Regions from separate parts of the Clostridium sp. JN-1 genome, predicted to be linked through region 2. Evidence: riboswitches for the same ligand, from Rfam matches in the RefSeq annotation. Region 2 holds a riboswitch; the other holds the start of a gene.

Region 1 (12,052 bases), 690 kb from region 2:
TGCATTAAGTCAGCCCGTTGATAAGAGTGATATATATATAACAACTTCAGGAAAAGTATACATAAACAATCCTTCACAAAATACTATTACTGAACTTGGAAGTGGAAAACAAATAACATATACTGGAGATTTAATAAAAATATATAATGAGGGAATTATATACAGGGATGGAAAAAAGGTTATGGGAAAGTTAACAGAAAGCTAAAAATTAATTATAAAATTTGATATTATATAAATTCAGGGTGCTCTCTTGTAGTGTTTACAAGGGAGCATCAATTATATGAATAAATAAATGTATTAAATGTCATTAATAATAATAGTTATAATGTATAGAATATTCTAAATATAGATTAAAATAAATTTTGTTTCCATTATATGTAAACAAATTTATTCACAGAATAACACGATATTGGCTTGCATAGTGGGATTGTGGAAAGGATGAAATTGTTAAAAAGTATACAAGTGATGGAATTTATTCACAAAATTTTAAAATACATCTAAATACATAATATTCACAATGTTCAAAATTATAGATAATAATTAGAAAGATATGCTATAATTAAAATAGTCGCAAGATTCAATATAAATTATTCTTTATTAGGAGGGAGTGTTTAAGTGAATGGCTGGTAGAAATTCTGTTTTTAGGAGAAAGTCTATTGCAGAAACGCTTGCAGAAACTAAAGGTGGAAAAGAACTAAAGAAGACACTTGGAGCTTTTGAATTAACAATGCTCGGTATTGGTGCAATTATAGGTACAGGTATTTTTGTTTTGACAGGTGTCGCTGCAGCTGACTATGCCGGACCAGCACTTGTATTGTCGTTTATATTTTCTGCCATTGCTTGTACTTTTGCTGCATTGTGCTACGCAGAACTTTCTGCAATGATACCTGTAGCAGGAAGTGCTTATACTTTTGGCTATGTAGGACTTGGTGAAATATGGGCTTGGATTATAGGATGGGATCTTATACTTGAATATACTGTTGCGGTTTCAGCAGTTGCTGTTGGATGGTCAGGCTATGTAGTGGAATTCTTTAAAGGATTTGGAGTAACAATACCTAGTGCATTCTGTAATCCACCGGGGCAAAATGGAGGAATAATCAACTTACCATGTGTTATAATTTTATTTATTATAATGCTTGTGCTCATTAGAGGGGTTGGTCAAAGTGCTAAACTAAATGATGTTCTTGTTATTATAAAGTTATCAGTTGTAATTTTATTCATAGTTGTTGGAGTAGGTCATGTTAAAGTTTCAAATTGGAATCCATTTTTCCCTTATGGTGTAAGTGGAGTATTTAAAGGGGCAGCAATCATATTTTTCTCATATATAGGATTTGATGCAGTTTCAACGGCAGCAGAGGAAGTAAAAAATCCTCAAAGAGACTTACCAATTGGTATAGTTGCTTCATTAATTATATGTACTATACTTTATATTTTAGTTTCAGGTATATTAACAGGAATGCTTCCATACTACGAATATCATAATAATGCAGCTCCAGTTGCATATGCACTTGAAAAGGTGGGAATGAACTGGGGATCTGCCGTAGTAGCTGTAGGTGCTATTTGCGGTCTTACATCAGTATTGGTTGTCATGTCATTTGGTGGAACACGTATATTATTTGCACTATCAAGAGATGGATTACTTCCAGGATTATTTTCAGAAGTACATCCTAAGTTTAGAACACCTATAAAAAGTACTATATTAATTAGTTTTACGACAATAATACTTTCAGGTTTTGTACAAATATCAAGGCTTGCAGAAATGACGAACATAGGTACACTTGTGGCATTTTGTATAGTTTCACTTTCAGTTATAGTTCTTAGAAAGAGAGAGCCAAATCAAGAAAGACCATTTAAGTGTCCGGGTTCCCCAATAACTCCGTTATTGTCAATTATATTTTGTGGATATTTAATTACTCAGCTGCCTACTTTTACTAAAGAAGTATTCCTAGTTTGGCTTTTAATTGGATTTGTAATTTACTTTGCATATGGTAGAAGTCGCAGCTTGATGAATAAGTAAAGATCTGATTTAATTTAGAGGGAAAACGGTTTCGTGTACAAATAAAATTGTTTTCCCTTTATTTTGTATTAAGTTAAAATTTTTTTCTTCAAAATATAAGCATTATTAATGTTTTTTAAAATAATATAGCTTACCATCTTCAATAGAATAATCCAGCATACCTTTTGAATACATATACTGCAAAAATGCAGATATACCTCCAAAGTTTAAATGATATTGGTAAAAGTTAAAAGATAAATCATTTAAAATTACTATATTTTGTAATATGTCTTCACGAGTAAGTGGCTGATCGAGCAATTCAGATATTTGTTCAATATAATTTTGTATGTTGTCTAAATTTTTATCTGCTAAACTTAAGATTCCTTGTTTATCCAATACCGTGTTTGCATGACTTATAACAAAATAGTCTGCATCTATTTTCTTTATGTTATTTAATGTATTTATACTGTTTTCTATATCATAGAGATATGGAAAAGAATATTTATCTAAAATTTCACGACTAAATATTGAATCACCTAAAAAACAAATTTTTTCTGGTGTTATAATTCCTATTTGTTCTATTGAATGTCCACTTAAGGGTATTATTTCAAACTTTTCATCACCTATTTTATTTGTTCCATATTCTAATACAAAGTCAACATTAATTGGTTTATTTGATTTATCAATACCCTTAATAGGTGTAGAAGATGATAGTATAGAAGCTTGTAATTCTGGATTTTCCATAAATATTTTTTCTTTTAATGAAGTATATACTAAGCATCCTGGATAATTTTTTTGAAAATAGACATCCCCACCGCAGTGATCAAGGTGATTATGAGTATTTATTATATATTTTGGATGCAGGTTATTTTCTAAAACTGCATCTTCTATTTTTTTTGCATCTGTATTATTTATTCCAGTATCTATAATTAAACAGTTTTTATTTTTAAAAGTGTAAATTCCAGAATTAGTTGAAGCACTTATATAATAAGTATTTCCTTTAATTTTTTTTAGCGACATTGTAATCATTTCCTCTCAATATTGTTAAACTTACATGTATTATATCAAAAATTACAATTATATACTATATAAAAACAGAGGACATAGGACAGAGGACAAAGGACAGAGAAGGTTGATTTTTTGCTAACGCAAAATAATCTTTAAATTTATATAAATCAACAATGTTTCGCTTTAGCGAAACAAGTTGTCAAAAATTTAATTAAAGATTTTTCATAGTATAGCGGAGAAGAATCCTCCTTCATTGTCCTCTGTCCTCTGTCCTCCGTCCTCTGGTTCTACTAAGTTAATTTGTAGAGTCACTATTAAATATGTAATCACATAAATTATATATATTTAATGCTATTGGTAAGCCTTTCATATCTATATAATCCATTGAGTAATTTCCGTCCCATGGGTATACTGATACATACTGTTGATCATATACATTCATTACCATCTTTTTATTGTTGAAAGTAAAAAATATTTTATATGGAGGTTTTGAATTTAAATTTTCAGGCTTTGATACAAAATTATTTTTATTTAAGGATTTAATCATAGAAGTTATTACAGCAGTGTTTTTATTATCTAAATCCTTCCTCTTATAGAAGTTTACATTCAATATACTGCACTTGTATGAAGGCTCGGAATCTATACTTTGAGATAATATGTTTGTGTAGTAAAAATTATTTGGTTTTTTGTGCATATATATTGTATTATCTAAATCATGATTGCATCCTGTAAGTAAAATAGATATAATTAATGCAGTAAACAAAAAATATAGTAATTTTTTCACATACATCACCTCTGTATACTAAAATATGTTTGAAGGTTACTATTTATTACCATAAACTTAAGGAGGAGACTATGAAATATAAAATGATAGCTGTCGATATGGACGGCACTCTTTTAAATGATAAAAAACATATATCAGATTATAATATAAAGATGATAGATAAGGCTGTTAAACTTGGAATTAAGTTTGTAATAGCATCTGGAAGAATACCAGCTACTTTAAGACTCTATGAGGAAACTGTATCTAAAAGTCAGCCAATGATTTGCTGTAATGGAGCTGTAGTTTTAGATGATAACAAGAATGTAATATCTTCAAGTGTAATATCTAAGAAATCTTTACTCCAAGTAATAGATTTAATAAGAAAACAGGATAGAGATGTATATTTTCACATTTATCATGGAGATATAATGTGCAGTGAACAATTTAGATATAGTACAGAAAGTTTTTACAAATTCAGTAAAAATGTTGATAGAAAGTATAGAATTGAAATCCGTATCTTAAAAGATGCAAGGGAATATATAGAAGATGGAGATTATGATATAAATAAATTAGTAATTGTAGATGAAGACATTAAATTTTTAGAAGATATGAGAATGCAGTTAGATAAAATAGATGAGATAGAAATTACTAAGTCAGAAGCAAATAATTTAGAAATATTATCTAAACACACATCAAAGGGAAATGCACTAAGTATTTTATCAAGCCATTATAATATACCATTAGAACAGTGTATAGCTGTTGGAAATGATGAAAATGATGTGAGTATGATTAAAACTGCCGGACTTGGAGTGTGTATGAAAAATGGAAGAGAATGTGCTAGAAAATATGCTAACTACATAACTGAAAAAGATAATAATGATGGAGGAATAGGAGAAGTTATAGAAAAGTTTATGTTAAATGGCGACTGATATGGTAGAATTAAATAGGCAATAGGCAATAGGCAATAGGCAATAGGCAATAGGCAATAGGCAATAGGTATAAGTGTATACTATAAATCAGGAGTGATATATAAAATGGAAGATAGTAAAAAGAATATTCAAACTAGGCTTAGAAAAATAGAAGGCCAAATAAAGGGAATAGAGAAGATGATTGAAAATGATACATGCTGTAAGGATGTTTTAATTCAAATAACAGCTGTTAGAGCAGCTGTAAATAAGGTTGGCGGATTAATACTTGAAGGTTATGCTAAAAATTGTTTTAAACACACTGATTTTGAGTCAAATGATGATAAAATACAGGAGCTTATATCAACTTTAACAATGTTTTTAAAGTAAGAACTTTATTTTTTTACAACCCTTGAAATAAATTTTTGCCTAAATAAAAAAATAGTTTTTGATACTGAAGATATGAAAAATACTCCTACGGCTATTATCCCGGCAATAGATAAAGTTTTAAGTCCTAAAATTAAGGATTGATTTACATTTCCTTGAACCATTTCAAACATGGCATTGTACATACCACCGCCAGGTACTAAAGGTATAATGGCACATATTATAAATGTGGTTACTGGTGTTTTTACAACACGTGCCATGATTTCGGAATAAATTGCACCAACTACAGAAGCAATAAAAAAAGAAAACATATTTGAAATATGAAGGTACGAATGTGTAAGGAGGTAAAAAAACCATGAGAGAGCTCCTCCTATAGAGGCAAATAATAAGTTTTTACCCCTTATGTTTGATAAAATGGCAAAACTCAAGGTTGCAATCAAAGTATAAAATGAATTTACAAGCATTGACATTTCATATACCTCCTAATAACATAAACCACAATTTGAGCACTACACCTGTACCTAAAGCAATGGCTGAAGCTATTAAAATTGCCTCAATAGCTCTCGAATTACCTGATATAAGATCTCCTGCAATTGTATCACGAATTGCATTAGTTATTGCAATACCGGGGACTAGAAGCATAATAGAACCTATAATTATATTATCTACATGTGAACCAATATTAAAGTGTACACTAAGTAATGCCGCGATAGCAGTTAACGCACCGCATAAAGTATTTATTAAAAACTCGTTTGTTTGTACGAGATTTAAAATTAAGTAAGTTAATCTTATTAAACATCCTATTACAAATGAAACAAAAAAATCTTTCAAGTTACCGCCAAATACTAAGGTAAAAAATGCAGCAGCAGTTCCGGAAAAAAACACTGCTATTTTATCACTATATGGTTTAATATCATTTATCTTGTTTAACTTGTCTTCAACATATTCTAAAGTATGACCCTTATCTTTTATGTGTCTTGATACGTCATTTACTTGAGAAATTTTTTCTAAATTTGTAGTTCGGCCCTTTACTCTTTTTACTATTGTAACTGTTCTATCGTATTCACTAGAAGCACATACAATTATAATATTTATTGTTACAAAAGTATCTACTTTTTTTATATCATAGGCATTACAAATTCTAATTATGGTATCTTCAACTCTATAAATTTCAGCTCCATTTTCAAGAATTATTTTACCTGCAAATGCAGCATCATTTATTATTCTTGTAATATCCATATTTTTATTCTCCTCAATAAAAATAAAGAAATAATTAATAACGTTATTATAACATAAAATTGTAAGTTTACAATTGGAATTTTAAAAATAAATTTAATCCCAATTCATATTCTGAATTGAAATTAAATATACTTTAAATAACAAATACATGTTAATGATATTGATTAAACCAAATGGAGAAGTGGGGGATATGTTTGATAAATAAAGGTACTTTAATTGAAGTTGAAAGTTCAATTGGAAAAAGTGTAATGATGCATTCTAGAATTTATGTTATAGGCAAAAGTTTAAGCAATTGTGAAATTGGAGATATAGTTGATGTTAAAACGATTTCAGGACATATAGTGAGGGGAGTTGCCTATAGAACAAAGTCTTACTATGGTGCACATCAAAAAAATGTAAAAGAAATTTTATGCATAAGACAAAAAAGAAAATAAAATGGAGCTATTAATTTTGAATTTTATTTCTATAAATGATATAATTTAGTATATAATAAAGTGATTAAAGTTTACATATATTTTTTAGAATATTTAAATTAATGAATCACAATTTATGGAGGTAAGATATGGATTCAACAATGACTAGTTTGATGACACTTCTAGGCATATGTGGCATTATTCAAGGTCTTGGAATGAAGTATAGTAAATCAGTTAGAAAAAAACTTAAAATTGATTCGGAAAAGGTAAATAAAAAATATATTAATTTTAAAATAAACTTTCTGATCTTTGCTGGAATTTTAATATTAATAATTCAGTTAATTCATTATTTTAGTCCCGAACTTGGAAATAAATTATACATACTGTTACCAGCTTTTCTACTTACAGCTATAACAGCAGACATGGTATATAGAAAAAGTAGGGAGGGAAAGTCTATTAAAAAATAGTTGACAAAATTAAATAAGTGATTTATATTAGGCTTAAAGTAATAAATAAAATTAAATAAAGTTGTAACTTTCGGGGCAGGGTGTAATTCCCGATCGGCGGTAAAGTCCGCAAGCTTGTTTCAAGCATGAACTGGTTAGATTCCAGTACCGACAGTAAAGTCTGGATGAAAGAAAGAAAAATACGTATAAGGTGATATTCTAGTAATATCTATTTTTCGTACGATATAAAGCCCCTGAGGATTTTCTTCAGGGGCTTAAATTTTTGATTTTAAACTGGCGCTAGTTTAAGAATATTGTATTTTAAAATGTATTTATAAGAAGGTGTATACAGTGGATGTAAAGTCAAATAATTTAAATGAGCATTATATGAAAATAGCTCTAAAGTTAGCTAAATGTGGAGGAGAAAAGGTATCACCTAATCCACTTGTAGGTGCTGTAATCGTTAAAGATGGGAAGATAATAGGACAAGGCTATCATAAGTTATATGGCGGTCCGCATGCAGAAGTTTATGCTTTAGAAGAAGCAGGAGACAATGCAAAAGGTGCAGTAATATACGTAACACTAGAACCATGTTCACATTATGGAAAAACTCCACCTTGTGCAGAGGCACTTGTGAAAGCAGGAATAAAGAAAGCAGTTATAGCAGTGTCTGATCCAAATCCTATGGTATCAGGAAAAGGCATTGAAATTTTAAAGAAGAATGGAATAGAAGTTGAATTAGGAGTTTTAGAAAATGAAGCTAAGGATATCAACAAAATATTTTTAAAATATATTACAACTAAACTTCCTTTTGTAATACTCAAATGGGCAATGACTTTAGATGGAAAAATAGCTGCAAGTACAGGAGAATCTAAGTGGATAACATCTGAGGAATCAAGGTACTATGTGCATAAAATTAGAAATAGAGTTATGGGAATAATGACTGGGATAAATACTATAATAATGGATAATCCACTTATGACAACAAGGTTAAAAGATGGAGGGAAAAGCCCAAAGGCTATTATACTTGACTCCAAACTTAGAATTCCATTAGATGCCAAAATTTTGGATACAGTAAGTGATAGGGAAGTCATAATAGCATGTACTAAAAATATTGATAATGATAAAAAAGTTAAATTAGAACAAAGAGGAATTAAGTTCATAATAACGCCTGAAGATGAAAATGGGAGGGTTGATTTAAAATATTTAATTCGTGAACTTGGAAATAGGGGAATTGACAGCATATTACTTGAATGTGGAAGTAATTTAAACTTTTCTGCCATATATAGTGGAGTTGTAGATGAAGTTATTTGTTTCATAGCTCCTAAGATTTTTGGAGGAGATAAAGCTAAGACTCCAGTTGGAGGTATTGGATTTGAAAATATTTCTGAAGCTCAACTATTAAAGAATATGGAAATTCAAAAAATAGGTGAAGACTTTATGATTAGAGGATATTTATAATAAGTACATTTTTTTGATAAAGAAGGTGAAAAAAGTTGTTTACAGGTCTTATAGAAGAAGTAGGAGAAGTAAATAGTATTTTAAAAAGTACAAAATCAGCTCAAATTAGTATATATGCAAATGACATTTTAAATGACGTTAAAATTGGAGATAGTATTGCTGTAAATGGAGTTTGTGTTACAGTTACTGATTTTTATAGTAATAAATTTTCTGCTGACATAATGCCTGAAACTTTAAGAAGGAGTAATTTAGGAAGCTTAAAAAGAGGAAGTAAGGTTAATTTGGAAAGAGCAGTGTGTGCTGGAGAAAGATTTGGAGGACACATTGTAAGTGGACATATAGATGAAACCGGTAAAGTTAAGTCAATTGAAAAAGAAGATACAGCAGCTTGGATTACTATAGAAGCAAGTTCAAATATACTCAAATATGTAGTTTTAAAAGGTTCTATCACACTAGATGGTGTAAGCCTTACTGTAGCAGATGCAGGTAGTGATTATTTTAAGGTATCTATCATACCACATACAAAGGAAGAAACTACTCTTTTATCAAAAAATGTAGGTAATGAAATAAATATAGAATGTGACATAATAGCTAAATATCTGGAAAAACTTTTTAAATTTGATGATAAAGATAATGATAAATCCAAAGCTAATGAATCCGGAATAAGTGAAAGTATGCTAAGAAAAGCTGGATTTATCTAAACTCTGATTATGTTGTTTAAGTCAATATTTATTTAAAAATGGAGGAATTTAAAAATGGGTTATAAATTTAATGATATAAAGGAAGCTGTAGAAGATATAAAAGAAGGCAAAATGGTGGTCGTAATTGATGATGAAGACCGTGAAAATGAAGGTGACGTCATAATAGCAGCTGACAAGGCATCCCCTGAAAGTATAAATTTTATGGCTAAATATGCAAGAGGACTTATATGTGTACCAATGGATGGTAAAAGGCTTGAAAAGCTGGGTATAGATCGTATGGTAGATGAAAATACGGATAACTTTTGTACAGCCTTTACTGTATCAGTAGACGCAGCTGATACTACAACAGGTATATCAGCATTTGATAGAGCACTTACAGTACAAAAGTTAGTATCAGAAGATAGTAACCCCCAAGATTTTAAAAAACCCGGACATATATTTCCCCTTAAAGCAAGAGAAGGTGGGGTACTTGTTAGAACTGGACATACAGAAGCAGCAGTTGACCTTGCACGCCTGGCTGGACTTACCCCTGCAGGAGTAATCTGTGAAATAATGAAACCAGATGGTACTATGGCAAGAGTTCCAGAATTAATGGAATTTGTAAAAGAACATAATTTAAAGATAATTACTATAGCTGACTTAATAGCATATAGGATGGAAAATGAAAGTCTTGTTAAGAAAGTAGTGGAAGCACATCTTCCAACTAAATTTGGTAATTTTAGAATAATGGCGTATGAAAGTACTGTCACGGGAGAACATCATATTGCCCTTGTAAAAGGAAATAATTTTGAGGATGAAGATGTACTTGTAAGGGTACATTCTGAATGTTTTACTGGAGATGTATTACATTCAACTAGATGTGACTGCGGCGATCAGCTTGAGGCTTCTTTAAGGCAAATAGAACGTGAAGGAAAGGGAATATTGCTTTATATGAGACAAGAAGGAAGGGGAATAGGTCTTATAAATAAATTAAAGGCTTATGTACTTCAGGAAAAAGGCATGGATACTGTTGAAGCAAATATAGCATTAGGGTTTCCTCCTGATCTTAGAAACTATGGAGTTGGTGCACAGATTCTTAAAGACCTTGGGGTTAGAAGGATGAGACTTATGACTAATAATCCTAAAAAGATAGTAGGCTTGTCAGGTTATGGAATAAAAGTAGTTGAAAGAGTTCCAATACAAGTAAAGTATTCAAAAGAAAGTGAAGGATATATGAAGACCAAAAAAGAAAAAATGGGACATTTATTGAATATATAATTTTGAAGATTAAATTAAAGTTATTTGGAGGTATAATAAATGAAAGTTTACGAAGGAAAATTAACAGCAGAAAATTTGAAGGTTGGAATAGTAATTGCAAGGTTTAATGAATTTATAGGTTCCAAACTTTTGGATGGAGCATTAGATTGTCTTAAAAGACACAGTGCTTCAGATGATAATATAGAAATAAGCTGGGTACCTGGAGCCTTTGAAATTCCGCTAGTAGCAAAAAAAATGGCTCAAACTAAAAAGTACAATGCAGTAATATGCTTAGGAGCAGTTATAAGAGGAGCAACACCGCATTTCGATTATGTATCAAATGAAGTTTCAAAAGGAGTTGCACAAGTTGCTCTTAATGCAGAAATACCTGTAATATTTAGCGTTTTAACAACAGACAATATTGAACAGGCAATAGAAAGAGCAGGCACTAAATCAGGAAATAAAGGATATGATGGTGCTATGGCTGCTATAGAAATGGCAAATTTATTAAAACAAATTGGATAATGTTATAGAGTTTCCAAGTAAAAACTTAACTCATGCTCCGGGATATATTTGCAAACTTCAGCACGTTAAAAAGTTTTAACAGTGTCAAAGGCTGTATATATTTCCCGGAGTGTAAGTTAAGCTGCAATCTAGAAATCCTATAAATTTACCACATTCCATATAAAACTTTTACAGCAACTGCAAATGACATCACTATAAAAATGGGTTTAATTAATTTTGAACCTTTTTTTAGTGCAAAACCTGTTCCAAATTTAGCTCCAATTATCATACATATTGCAACAGGTATTCCAAGTTTATAGTTTACTTGTCCATTTAATGCAAACAAGCCAAGTGATGTTATATTACTTACAAAGTTTAAAAATTTTGCGTTCCCAGCTGATCGTAAAAAATCAAATTTAATATATACCTATAAGTCCGAAAATTAAAAATGAACCTGTACCTGGTCCAAAAAATCCATCATAAAAACCTAAACTAAATGCAAGAAGTATTCCTAGGAATAAAGTCTTTTTAGTTAATAACTTAAACCTATCTTGAGCTCCAATTGTTTTTGAAAAAAAACTGTAAATTCCAACAAATAATATGAGTATAAGAACTATTGTATTTAAATACCTTGTATCTATCATAAGAACAGTATTTACACCTAAAATAGCACCTATAAGTGTAAATGGAAAGAGAAATTTAACAATTTTAAAATCAATTTTTCCAGAGGTCATAAATTTTATAGAACTTGAGAGTGATGCAAATGTAGATGAAAATTTGTTGGTACCCAAAGCAATGTGTGCAGGTACTCCGGCAAATAAAAAAGCAGGTACACTTATTATACCGCCGCCGCATGCTATTGAATCAACGAAAGCTGCGATAAACCCAGCAAAGCATAGAAATAGTAAAGATATAGACATATGAACACCTTCTGTAAAATCAATTTATTTCTAATCTTATCACATTGTTATATAAGTTATCAATCTATACATA
Region 2 (12,052 bases):
ATATAATGGTGAAGCTAAAGCTGTAAGGGAAATGAGAAAACATATTGCGTGGTATTTAAAAGGTTTTAAAGATAGCAAGAAAATTAAGGATAAAATTAACTCAGAAAAAAGTAGTTCAACTGTAATTAAGATATTAATGGAATATAAAAATTCACTCCAAGCTGATAAACAAAATTAATGTAATTTTTGATATTACAAGAGAATAGATTAATAATAAGATTAGACCTTAAAGTCACAATTTTACAATTAAGTGACTTTTGTAAAATTATTTAGTAAAATTTCAAAGATTGACATTAGAATAGAGCTGTTTTATAATTACTTAAATATAATCGTTTAGGTATGTTTAATTAAGTATATTTAATAAGCTATTTATAAGTTAGTACTTATATTAATTATTTAAAGGGGAGAATGGATATGAATCAGGCAAAGGAATATATGATGACTTATGAAGGTGTAAAAAAACTTGAAGGGGAATTAGAATATTTAAAGACAACTAAGAGGAAAGAAATAACTGAAAAGATTAAATCTGCCCTTTCTTTTGGGGATTTAAGTGAAAACTCTGAATATGATGAAGCCAAAAATGAACAAGCATTTGTAGAAGGAAAAATAATTCAGCTTGAAAAGATGTTAAAACATGCTAATGTAATAGATGAAAGTGAAGTCCCACTAGATGTTGTAACATTAGGTTCAAAAGTTAAGATTAAGGATTACGAATTTGATGAGGAAGTTGAATACACAATGGTTGGTTCTGCTGAAGCTGATCCTATGAATAATAAAATATCAAATGAATCACCAGTTGGCAAAGGTCTTATGGGCAAAAAAGTGGGAGATATAGTTGAAGTACAAGTTCCAGATGGAGTTAGTAAGTATAAAATACTTGACATAAGAAGATAAATGGAGGTTTTAAAGCATGTCAAAAGAAGAAAAGAACTTAAATAAGTTAGAGAAAAATTTTAATGCATTGATAAACGAGAGAAGAGAGAAGTTTTTCAATCTTCAAAAGGAAGGAAAAGATCCATTTAATGTATATAAAGTTGAGAGAACACATACATCTAAACAAATTAAAGATAATTATGACAACTTAGAGGGAAAAACTGTAACAGCTGCAGGCAGACTTATGTCTAAGAGAGTTCATGGTAAAGCTGGATTTTCAGATTTACACGATAGATATGGTAAAGTTCAACTTTACATAAGAATAGATGATGTAGGAGAAGCAAGGCTAAAAGAGTATAAGAGCTTTGATATAGGTGATATTTTATCAGTAACAGGAAGAGTATTTAAGACCAAAACAGGAGAAATTTCAATTCATATAACGGATTTTGAACTCATAGCTAAGTCTCTTAAACCACTGCCAGAAAAGTGGCACGGACTTAAGGATCCAGATTTAAGATATAGACAAAGATATGTTGATTTAATAACAAATCAAGATGTTAGAGATACATTTATGAAGAGAACAGCAATTATAAAATCAATAAGGGAATTCCTAGATCAAAAAGATTATATAGAAGTAGAAACTCCGATACTTTCACCTATAGCTGGTGGAGCTGCAGCAAAACCTTTTATTACTCACCATAATTCACTTGATATGGATATGTATCTTAGAATAGCTACTGAATTATATTTAAAAAGACTTATAGTAGGTGGTTTTGAAAGGGTATATGAAATTGGAAAATGTTTTAGAAATGAAGGAATGGATATAAGACATAATCCAGAGTATACATCTATTGAACTTTATGAAGCTTTTGCAGATTACAATGATATGATGGAGATTACGGAAAATATGGTTGCATATGTCTGTGAAAAGGTTCTTGGAACAACTAAAGTTGTTTATGAAGATACAGAAATAGATTTTAAACCGCCATGGAAGAGAATTACAATGGTTGATTCGGTTAAGGAATTTGGAAATGTCGATTTTGATCAGGTTAAAGATGATGAAGAAGCTAGACAAATTGCAAAGGAAAAGCATCTTGAGTTAAAAAAAGAGTTAAAAGATTGTTCAAAAGGCGATATATTAAATGCTATGTTTGAAGAATTCTGTGAAGATAAATTTATTCAACCTACATTTGTAATGGATTATCCTGTTGAAATTTCACCTTTAACTAAAAAGAAAAGGGGAAATGATAAGTATACTGAGAGGTTTGAAGGATTTGTATTTGGTAGGGAAATATGTAATGCATACTCCGAACTAAATGATCCTATAGTACAAAGAGAAAGATTTGAACAGCAGTTAAAAGAGAGAGAATTAGGTGATGATGAGGCGTATATGATGGATGAAGATTTCCTAAATGCGCTTGAAATTGGTATGCCTCCAACAGGCGGACTTGGTATGGGAATAGATAGATTAGTTATGTTTTTAACTAATGCATCTTCAATAAGAGACGTTATATTGTTCCCTACGATGAAGCCAACTCAACAATAATTGAGCTATGTTACATAAAAGGCTCTATTTAAATATAATTTGTAGAATATCTGTTAATTAATATAAATTTCCTTGTAATTTGCAGTTAACAGTATTAAAATATAATTAATAAAAATAAAAAAACTAAATAATTAAAAAATACTGACATATAAAATTTTGAAAGGGGCTGGAAATATGAGAATATTTGTAACTGGTAAAAATATTGAGGTAACTAATGCATTGAGGAATGTAGTGGAAAAGAAATTATCGAAGTTAGATAAATATTTCAACCCTGAAGTAAAAGCTAATGTTACATTAAGTGTACAGAAAAATTCGCAGATAGTAGAAGTCACAATTCCTTTTAATGGTGTAATATTAAGGGGAGAAGAAAAAAATAGTGATATGTATGCATCTATAGACTTAGTTGTGGATAAGTTAGAAGGGCAGATAAGAAAACAAAAAACTAAACTTCAGAGAAGAAATCATGGAAATTCTTTAAGATTTCAATCCATACCTGATGTAGATAAAGATGCAAATGAAGAACCAAAGATAGTCAGAACTAAAAAATTTGCAATAAAGCCAATGTCAGCAGAGGAAGCTGTATTGCAAATGGAACTTTTAGGTCACAACTTTTTCGTATTTGAAAGTGCAGAAGATGAAGAGGTTAATGTAGTTTATAAAAGAAAAGATGGAAACTACGGCTTAATTGAACCTGAATTTTAAAGTAAAGAGAGAAGCTAAAGCTCCTCTCTTTTTATTCTGATGCATAATTTAGGTTATGTTAGCTCAAGTTGAATACACAATAATTAGATGATATAATCTATAAAGTATATACTTATTAAAAATTTAATTTGGTGAGGATGAAAAGGATGAACATTTTTCAAAAGATATTTGGTACATATAGTGAAAAAGAAGTAAAGAGGATAGTACCTATTGTAAATAAAATAGATTCTTTAGATTCTAAAATGCAAGCTTTAACTGATGAACAACTTAGATCTAAAACAGATGAGTTTAAAGAAAGATTATCAAAAGGTGAAACATTAAATTCAATCTTAAGTGAAGCTTTTGCAGTAGTTAGAGAGGTAGCTTCGAGAACTGTTAAGTTAAAACCATTTAAAGAGCAGCTTATGGGTGGAATAGTACTTCATCAAGGAAGAATATCAGAAATGAAAACTGGTGAAGGAAAAACATTAGTTGCAACACTTCCAGCATATTTAAATGCTCTTACAGGAAAAGGAGTTCACATAGTTACAGTAAATGACTATCTTGCTAAAAGAGATAGAGATACAATGGCACCTATATATGAAGCATTGGGATTAAAAGTAGGGGTTATACTTCATGATTTAGATCAAAGTCAAAGGCAAGCAGCATATAATTGCGATATAACTTATGGAACTAATAGTGAATTTGGATTTGATTACCTTAGAGATAACATGGTTATATATAAAGAGGAGAGAGTTCAAAGAGGACTTAATTTTGCTATCGTGGATGAGGTTGACTCAATACTTATAGATGAAGCTAGAACACCTCTTATAATTTCTGGTGAAGGCGAAAAGTCTACAGAATTTTATAAAGTGGCAGATTATTTTACAAAAACACTGACTAAAGAGGATGATTTTACAGTAGATGAAAAAGCTAATGCTGTAATGCTTACAGATGTTGGTGTTGAAAAGGCAGAGAAATTTTTTAAACTTGATAACTATGCTGATGCTCAAAATATGGAATTGCAGCACCATGTAGTTCAGGCATTAAAAGCTAATTATATAATGAAGAGAGATAAAGACTACATGGTAAAAAACGGTGAAGTTCTAATAGTAGACGAATTCACTGGAAGAATGATGGAAGGTAGAAGATATAGTGATGGTCTTCATCAAGCTATAGAAGCAAAAGAGGGGGTTAAAGTAGAAAAAGAATCCAAGACTCTTGCAACTATTACGTATCAAAATTACTTTAGAATGTTTAATAAACTTTCAGGTATGACAGGTACTGCCTTAACAGAAGAAAATGAGTTTAGAGAAATATACGGATTAGATGTAATTGTAATTCCTACTCATGAACCTGTAATAAGAAAAGATCTTCCAGATGTAGTATATAAAACAGCAAAAGGTAAGTTTAATGCTATAGTTCAGGATATAGTTGAAACTCATAAGAAAGGTCAGCCAATACTAGTTGGTACTGTAAGTATAGAAAAATCTGAGCTGCTTTCTGATATGCTAAAGGGAAAGGGAATTAACCATCAGGTATTAAATGCTAAATTCCATGAAAAAGAAGCAGAGATAATATCCCATGCTGGTGAATTTGGTATGGTTACTATTGCCACAAATATGGCAGGACGTGGTACTGATATTAAACTTGGTGAAGATGTTGTGGCTGTTGGAGGCCTAAAAATTATAGGTACTGAAAGACATGAATCAAGAAGAATTGATAATCAGTTAAGAGGACGTTCAGGTCGTCAAGGTGATCCTGGTACATCAAGATTTTACGTTTCACTTGAAGATGATCTTATGAGAATATTTGGTTCTGATAAGCTTAAAGACATAGTTGAAAAATTAGGTCTTGGTGATGATGAAGCTATAGAAAGTAAAATGGTAAGCGGTGCAATAGAAAATGCACAAAAGAAGGTTGAAGGAAATAACTTTGATATAAGAAAAACAGTAGTACAATATGATGATGTAATAAATAAGCAAAGAGAAATAATATATAAACAGAGATCAGAAGTTTTAGAGGGTATAGAATTAAAAGATCAAATGAAAGAAATGCTTAAAGATTTGGTTTCTGATATAGTTGATTCACATATATCTGAAGTAGAAGATGAATTTGAAGATGAAATAAAAGATTTAGTAAAGTATATGGAAGAAGTATTTGTTGAAAAAGACAGTGTTTCAGCAGAAGAGATTATGAATTTATCAAATGAAGAAATAAAAGAAAAGTATATAGAAATTGGTCAAAAGATATATGAACAAAAAGAAGAAGAGTTTACACCTGAACAAATGAGGGAAATAGAGAGGGTTATCCTTTTAAGAGTTGTTGATACAAGATGGATGGATCACATAGATGATATGGAACATCTAAAGAGATCAATAGGTCTTACAGCATATAAACAGCAGGATCCAACACAAGCTTATCAGTTTGAAGGCAGCCAAATGTTTGATGAAATGATATACAATATAAAGCTTGATACTATAAAGTATCTATTACATGTTCAAATGCAAAAAGTACCTGAAAGAGAAAGAGTAGTTAAGGAAACTTACACTAACCAAAATGGAGATGCTGCTGTAAAAAAACAGCCCATAAGGAAGAAGAAGACAGTAGGTAGAAATGATCCTTGTCCATGTGGAAGTGGAAAGAAATATAAAAATTGCTGTGGAAGGTTTGAGTAAGGAGTGTGTTATATATGGTAATACAATTAGAAGAAATTTTAAACACACTAACAGGTATGAACCAAAATATGAATGAAATAAGGGATTCACTTTGACATAGAATCACTTAAAGTTAGGATAGAAGAGCTTCAAGAAAGAATGCAGGAACCAAACTTTTGGCAAGATGCAAATAAAGCTCAAAAAGTGTCTTCTGAAGAAAAGTCTTTGGAAGGAAGAATTGAAAGATATAAATCCTTAAACGATAGGATACAAGATGCAAAAATTTTAACAGAAATGGCTTTGGAAGAAGAAGATATATCAGCTGAAAAGGAAATATTAAAAGAAGTTAATGATATAAAGTCTGAAATTGAACAATTCCAGGTTGAAATTCTTCTTTCGGGTAAATACGACAAGAATAATGCAATTATGAATTTACATGTTGGTGTAGGTGGAACGGATGCACAAGATTGGACTGAAATGCTGCTTAGAATGTACACAAGATGGCTGGAGAAAAAGGGATTTAAGATAGAAATTATAGATAGTTTACCGGCAGAAGATGCTGGAATTAAAAGTGTTACTTTAAGAGCAATTGGAGAATTTGCATATGGATATTTAAAATCTGAAAAGGGAATACACAGATTGGTCAGAATATCACCATTTAATGCAAATGGGAAAAGACAAACTTCTTTTGCATCGGTAGAAGTACTTCCGGAGCTTACAAGTAATCAGGATATATCTATAAGACCTGAGGATATAAAAGTAGATACTTACAGGTCAAGTGGTGCAGGCGGACAGCATGTTAACAAAACAGAGTCGGCAATTAGAATAACTCACTTACCTACGGGAATAATAGTACAGTGTCAAAATGAAAGAAGCCAGCATCATAATAAAGAACAGGCACTTAGAATGCTTAAGGCAAAGCTAGTAGAATTAAAGGAAAGGCTTCATAAAGAGAAGATAGAAGACTTAGCTGGAGAACTCAAAGACATGGGATGGGGCAGTCAGATAAGATCCTATGTATTTCATCCATATACTTTGGTAAAAGATCATAGAACAGGTATGGAAACAAGTAATATAAATGCAGTTATGGATGGAGAAATTGATGATTTTATAAATGCATATTTAAAACAAGATGCAAAATAAAATACACAGTATTTATTAAATATAGAGCTTAATTTAAGCTCTATATTTAATTTACTTTAATTAGAATTTTGGAAAATAAGAAAGTACTTACTATAGAAATATAAAATATTTGTTTATAATATAAAATGAAAAGATTATCTGAAAATGCATAGTGTACTACTTCATTATTTATTATGTTAAAACATCTATTAATTGAATTTTTATCTATAAAACTTGACTTATCGTAAATAGTATGAATTTTTGAAGTATCACAATCACTTAAGGTTACAGCATCTATATTCTTTTTTCTAAAGAACTCATGGTCACTAGCGTCTTCAAATAAATAATCAAAATTTATCTTATTATTTGAGCATATAGATGAAACTTCATGTATAAAGCTAGTTTTAGCAGAATCACTTTTAGCACCCATTATGTATATTGGATTGGAATATGAGCCGCCTATCATGTCAAAGTTGAATACTTTGCTGCCTTTTATATTGTTAAAGTACTTTTCAACGAATGCCTTTGAGCCAAGGCACCCAAACTCTTCCGCATTAAAGCCAACAAATATTATATCTCTATCAGGTTTCCCTAGGGAATTAATATATCTACTCATTTCCAATATAAATGAAATACCAGAAGCATTGTCAAGTGCACCATTATATACATTACCAGCTAAATCAGTTCCAACATGATCAAAATGAGCTGATAATATAATTGGTGGTTTATCTTTATTTTTACCCTCTATGATGCCAATTACATTATTTAAGGAAGTTTGCTTTGATTCAAGGGGAATGTAGCAGTTTACATTAAAGTTATTATCTATATAACTTCTTATTTCTTTTAATGTGTTTTGTGTGACCATTACATACATGCTAATTGGATTACTGTTAATAAAAGAGCTCCTAAATATTAGCTTATTATCATTTGGCACATAAAATAGAAAGTAATTATTGTCTTTATATACATGTAAATAAGAATTTAATATACTGTAGGCACTTTTCTTATTGAAGGATACTTTGTTTTCTTTAAAATTCACTAGATCTTCCTTGAAATCTACTGCATATTTATAATCTTTAACTATAAATCCATTTTTATCTGTAATCCTTAAATAAGGTTTCTCATCTAATCTGTGCGGATATACAGTATTAAATGATTGAAAGTAACTGCCATTATAAGGACTTAAGTTATACTTTTCAAAATGATTTCTTATATAAAGGGCAGCCTCATCATTTTCAAGAGTTCCACTTAGTCTTCCTTTGAATTTGTCACTTGATAGATAGTCTATATTTTGTTTTACTAAATTAGGATCAAATGAACTTATTGAAAAGTAAAACCCAAAACTTAAATTAAGTAATAAGCTGGATAAAATCGTAAAAAATAAAGTTATATTCTTTTTCATATCTAAAGTTTCCTTTTTATAATTTATTGGATTATACTTTAATATATATTAGATTTGAAAAGTTTATATAACTTTGTAAAGAAATTTTAGGAGGTAAAAATGAACAACATAATTGATAGGTTATCAGAAGAATTTAAACTCAATAAAAAATACATAAGTAATATAGTACAACTTTTAGATGATGGAAATACAGTTCCGTTTATTGCAAGATATAGAAAGGAAATGACGGGTTCAATAAGTGATGTAGTATTAAGAAACTTATTTGAAAGACTTACTTATTTAAGAAACTTAGAAAGTAGAAAAGAAGATATTATAAGGTTAATAGATGAACAGGGAAAGTTAACCGAAGATTTAAAAAAGAATATAATAAAATGTGATACTTTAACGGAAGTTGAAGATATATATAGACCATATAAACCTAAAAAGAGAACAAGAGCAGCTATTGCAGAAGAAAAAGGATTAAAGCCTTTAGCTCACGCAGTATGGAGTGGAGATTTTAAAGAGGATATAAAAGAATATGCTTATAAATTTATAAATGAAGAAAAAGGAGTAAGTTCTGTAGAAGATGCTCTTCATGGTTCTATGGATATAATAAGTGAGAAGATATCTGATAATGCTGAATACAGAAAGTGGATAAGAAGATATGTAAATCAAAATGGAGTAGTTGAAACTAAAGGTGAAAGTAAGGAATCTACAACTTATGAAATTTATTATGATTATAAGGAAGCAGTAAAAAGTATTCCGCCGCACAGAATTTTAGCTATAAACAGAGGAGAAAAAGAAAAGGTTTTATCTGTGAAAATAACATGCAATTTAGAAAGCATAGTGGATTATTTAAAATCAAAGTGCATGAAGAATAATAGTATTACAGATTATTATATAGAGGAAAGTATAAAAGATTCACTAAAGAGGCTTATATACCCATCTATAGAAAGGGAAATAAGATCAGAACTTACAGGTAAAGGTGAAGAAGGAGCTATAAATATATTTAATGCAAATTTAAAAGCTCTTTTAATGCAGCCTCCTATTAGAAATAAAAATGTACTTGGATATGATCCTGGATTTAGAACAGGGTGTAAGATAGCTGTACTTGATGATACAGGTAAGCTTTTAGATACTGCTGCCGTATATGCAACTGCACCACAAAATGATATTGAAGGTTCTATAAAAACTTTAAAGAAACTCATATATAAATATGATGTGGACGTTATTTCTCTTGGAAATGGTACGGCAAGTAGAGAATCAGAAGAAGTTATTATGAAACTCATTGAGCAAGTTAAACAAGAAAAAGGCAAAGATTTATATTATGTTATAGTATCTGAGGCTGGAGCATCTGTATACTCGGCATCAGAACTTGCAACAGCTGAATATCCTGATATAAATGTATCTTTAAGGGGTGCAATATCAATAGCTAGGAGGCTGCAAGATCCCTTATCTGAGCTTGTTAAAATAGATCCTAAATCCATAGGGGTTGGACAATACCAGCATGATGTATCTCAGAAAAAGTTAGATGAATCACTTAAGGGTGTTGTTGAGGATTGTGTCAATAGTGTAGGAATTGACTTAAATATAGCAACGCCAGCATTATTATCTTATGTTTCAGGCATAAATACATCTATAGCAAAGAATATAGCAGCTTATAGAGAGGAAAATGGAAAATTTAAAAGTAGAAAAGAACTTTTAAAAGTAAAGAGATTAGGACAAAAGGCATTTGAACAATGTGCAGGTTTTTTAAGGGTTATGGAAAGTGAAGAGCCGCTTGATAATACTGCAGTGCACCCAGAATCCTATAAAGTAACCAATAAGTTATTGAATATATTAAATTATAGTATAGATGATTTAAAAAATAACAACTTGGAAGATATAGATGATAGGGTTAAGGATAAAGGATTTGAATACTTATCAAAAGAGCTCGATACAGGTATACCTACTCTTCAGGACATAATAAAAGAGATAAAAAAACCTGGAAGAGATCCTAGAGATGAAATGCCAAAGCCAATATTAAAGAATGGAATTATTGACATAAATCAATTGAAGCCTGGTATGTCGCTTATGGGTACGGTGAGAAATGTTGCAGACTTTGGTGCATTTGTAGATATAGGTGTTCATCAAGATGGATTAGTTCATATAAGTCAGCTGTCAGATAAATTTGTAAAACATCCACTTGATGTAGTTAAAGTTGGCGACGTAGTTAAAGTAAGTATATTGGAAGTTGATACTAAAAGAAATAGAATATCACTTAGTATGAAAAACCAATAAATTATTATTATTTGGATGATTATGTGTATTGAATTTTAAATAAGATTGCACTATAATAAAATTGTAAAAGTTAATAGTTTTTGATCTTCAGGGCGGGGTGAAAGTCCCCACCGGCGGTAAAGCCCGCGAGCCTTAACAAAGGTATGATTTGGTGAAATCCCAAAGCCGACAGTAAAGTCTGGATGGAAGAAGGTAAGAGTATATGTTTATTTGCCCTGGCTTAGTTTAAAGTCAGGGCTTTATTTATACTATAACCTTCTAATGATTGTTAGCTTTTTAGTTACTTTAAAAATTAAATTATTTATTGGAGGGTGTAAAATGAGAAAGGATAATTTAAACAGGCTTGTAAAAATATCTTTATTAAGTGTAATTGGATTTGTATTAATGTTTATAGAGGTTTCTATACCGCTTTTTCCATCATTCTTACAGATGGATATAAGTGACTTACCTGCTTTAATTGGTTCGTTTGCACTTGGACCTACAGCTGGAATAGCTATAGAATTAGTTAAAAATATACTGCATGGTGTATTTGATGGCAAAACAGCTTTTATTGGGGAACTTGCAAATTTTTTGGTCGGATCGGTTTTTGTATTTACAGCGGGGTATATATATGAGAAGAAAAAAAGTAAAAAGACAGCTGTATATGGATTAATAATAGGTGCTTTATTTATGACTGCTGCAGCAAGCGTACTTAATTATATTTTATTTTTACCTCTATATGAGAAGGTGTTGAATTTTCCTATGAGTGCAGTAATTGGAATGGCAAATAAGGTAAATCCTAATGTAACGGACTTGAACGGTGTTATAGTATGGGCAATAGCTCCATTTAATATGATAAAAGGAGTAATACTATTAGTACTTACAATGGCAGTTTATAAGAGCGTATCTCCTATATTGCATGATGAAGGAAAAAAGGAATTGCTCAAAAGCAATTAGGTTATAAAAACAGAGGACATAGGACAGAGGACAAAATCAGAGGACAGAGGACATAGGGACAGAGAAGGAGGATTTTTCTCCGCTGCGCTTCGAAAAATCTTTAATTAAATTTTTGATAGCTCGTTTCGCTGAAGCGAAACATTGTGTAACTATGAGAACATATCTAGATTTGTGTAAATCAAATCTAGATATGTTCTTTTATTTCTCAGAAGTAATCTCCTAAGTAAGCAATTATTTAAAAATCATAGATTTTAGATGCTTGCTTAAGTGATGTTTTGCATTAGCAAAACAAACTTAAAAAATAAATTAGTTTTCTGACGTAAGGAAGAAAACTTACCTTCTTTGTCAATTGTTCTTTGTCCTCTGTCCTCTGATTTTGTCCTCTATTTTTTTAAAAGTATATGCTTAACATTTAAAGATGTACGATAATATATAGAGTTATAAATGCAATTCTTATAATATTGGAGGTGAAAATATGCCTGGAATTTTGAATGTAAGTGGTGCTTATGATGTAAATACTAGAAAACTCTTTAAGAAGTTGACATTTGAAGTAGGACAGGACTTTATGGCTAGGGT

What was found. Region 2 has a riboswitch for FMN ahead of EBB51_RS12780 (ECF transporter S component). Riboswitches for the same ligand answer to the same signal wherever they lie in the genome.
Region 1: it holds a riboswitch for FMN, as region 2 does, so the genes downstream of both, ribD (bifunctional diaminohydroxyphosphoribosylaminopyrimidine deaminase/5-amino-6-(5-phosphoribosylamino)uracil reductase RibD) here and EBB51_RS12780 (ECF transporter S component) in region 2, are expected to answer to the same signal.

Annotation. Positions count from the first base shown of each region.
Region 1 covers NZ_CP033465.1:553,115-565,166, forward strand. Annotated here, with positions in the region: gene EBB51_RS02685 (hypothetical protein) at 1-205, shown strand, start outside; gene EBB51_RS02690 (amino acid permease) at 620-2,017, shown strand; gene EBB51_RS02695 (MBL fold metallo-hydrolase) at 2,123-3,016, opposite strand; gene EBB51_RS02700 (DUF4883 family protein) at 3,300-3,788, opposite strand; gene EBB51_RS02705 (Cof-type HAD-IIB family hydrolase) at 3,860-4,696, shown strand; gene EBB51_RS02710 (metal-sensitive transcriptional regulator) at 4,790-5,062, shown strand; gene EBB51_RS02715 (threonine/serine exporter family protein) at 5,068-5,523, opposite strand; gene EBB51_RS02720 (threonine/serine exporter family protein) at 5,531-6,298, opposite strand; gene EBB51_RS02725 (hypothetical protein) at 6,493-6,732, shown strand; gene EBB51_RS02730 (hypothetical protein) at 6,861-7,178, shown strand; FMN riboswitch at 7,241-7,358, shown strand; gene ribD (bifunctional diaminohydroxyphosphoribosylaminopyrimidine deaminase/5-amino-6-(5-phosphoribosylamino)uracil reductase RibD) at 7,545-8,618, shown strand; gene EBB51_RS02740 (riboflavin synthase) at 8,654-9,319, shown strand; gene EBB51_RS02745 (bifunctional 3,4-dihydroxy-2-butanone-4-phosphate synthase/GTP cyclohydrolase II) at 9,374-10,576, shown strand; gene ribE (6,7-dimethyl-8-ribityllumazine synthase) at 10,616-11,080, shown strand; partial or broken gene EBB51_RS02755 (TSUP family transporter) at 11,226-11,979, opposite strand.
Region 2 covers NZ_CP033465.1:2,659,313-2,671,364, reverse strand. Annotated here, with positions in the region: gene dusB (tRNA dihydrouridine synthase DusB) at 1-178, shown strand, start outside; gene greA (transcription elongation factor GreA) at 415-894, shown strand; gene lysS (lysine--tRNA ligase) at 911-2,419, shown strand; gene raiA (ribosome-associated translation inhibitor RaiA) at 2,594-3,121, shown strand; gene secA (preprotein translocase subunit SecA) at 3,268-5,778, shown strand; one part of gene prfB (peptide chain release factor 2) at 5,793-5,858, shown strand; one part of gene prfB (peptide chain release factor 2) at 5,860-6,900, shown strand; gene EBB51_RS12790 (M28 family metallopeptidase) at 6,947-8,281, opposite strand; gene EBB51_RS12785 (Tex family protein) at 8,381-10,540, shown strand; FMN riboswitch at 10,620-10,738, shown strand; gene EBB51_RS12780 (ECF transporter S component) at 10,859-11,476, shown strand; gene EBB51_RS12775 (hypothetical protein) at 11,952-12,052, shown strand, end outside.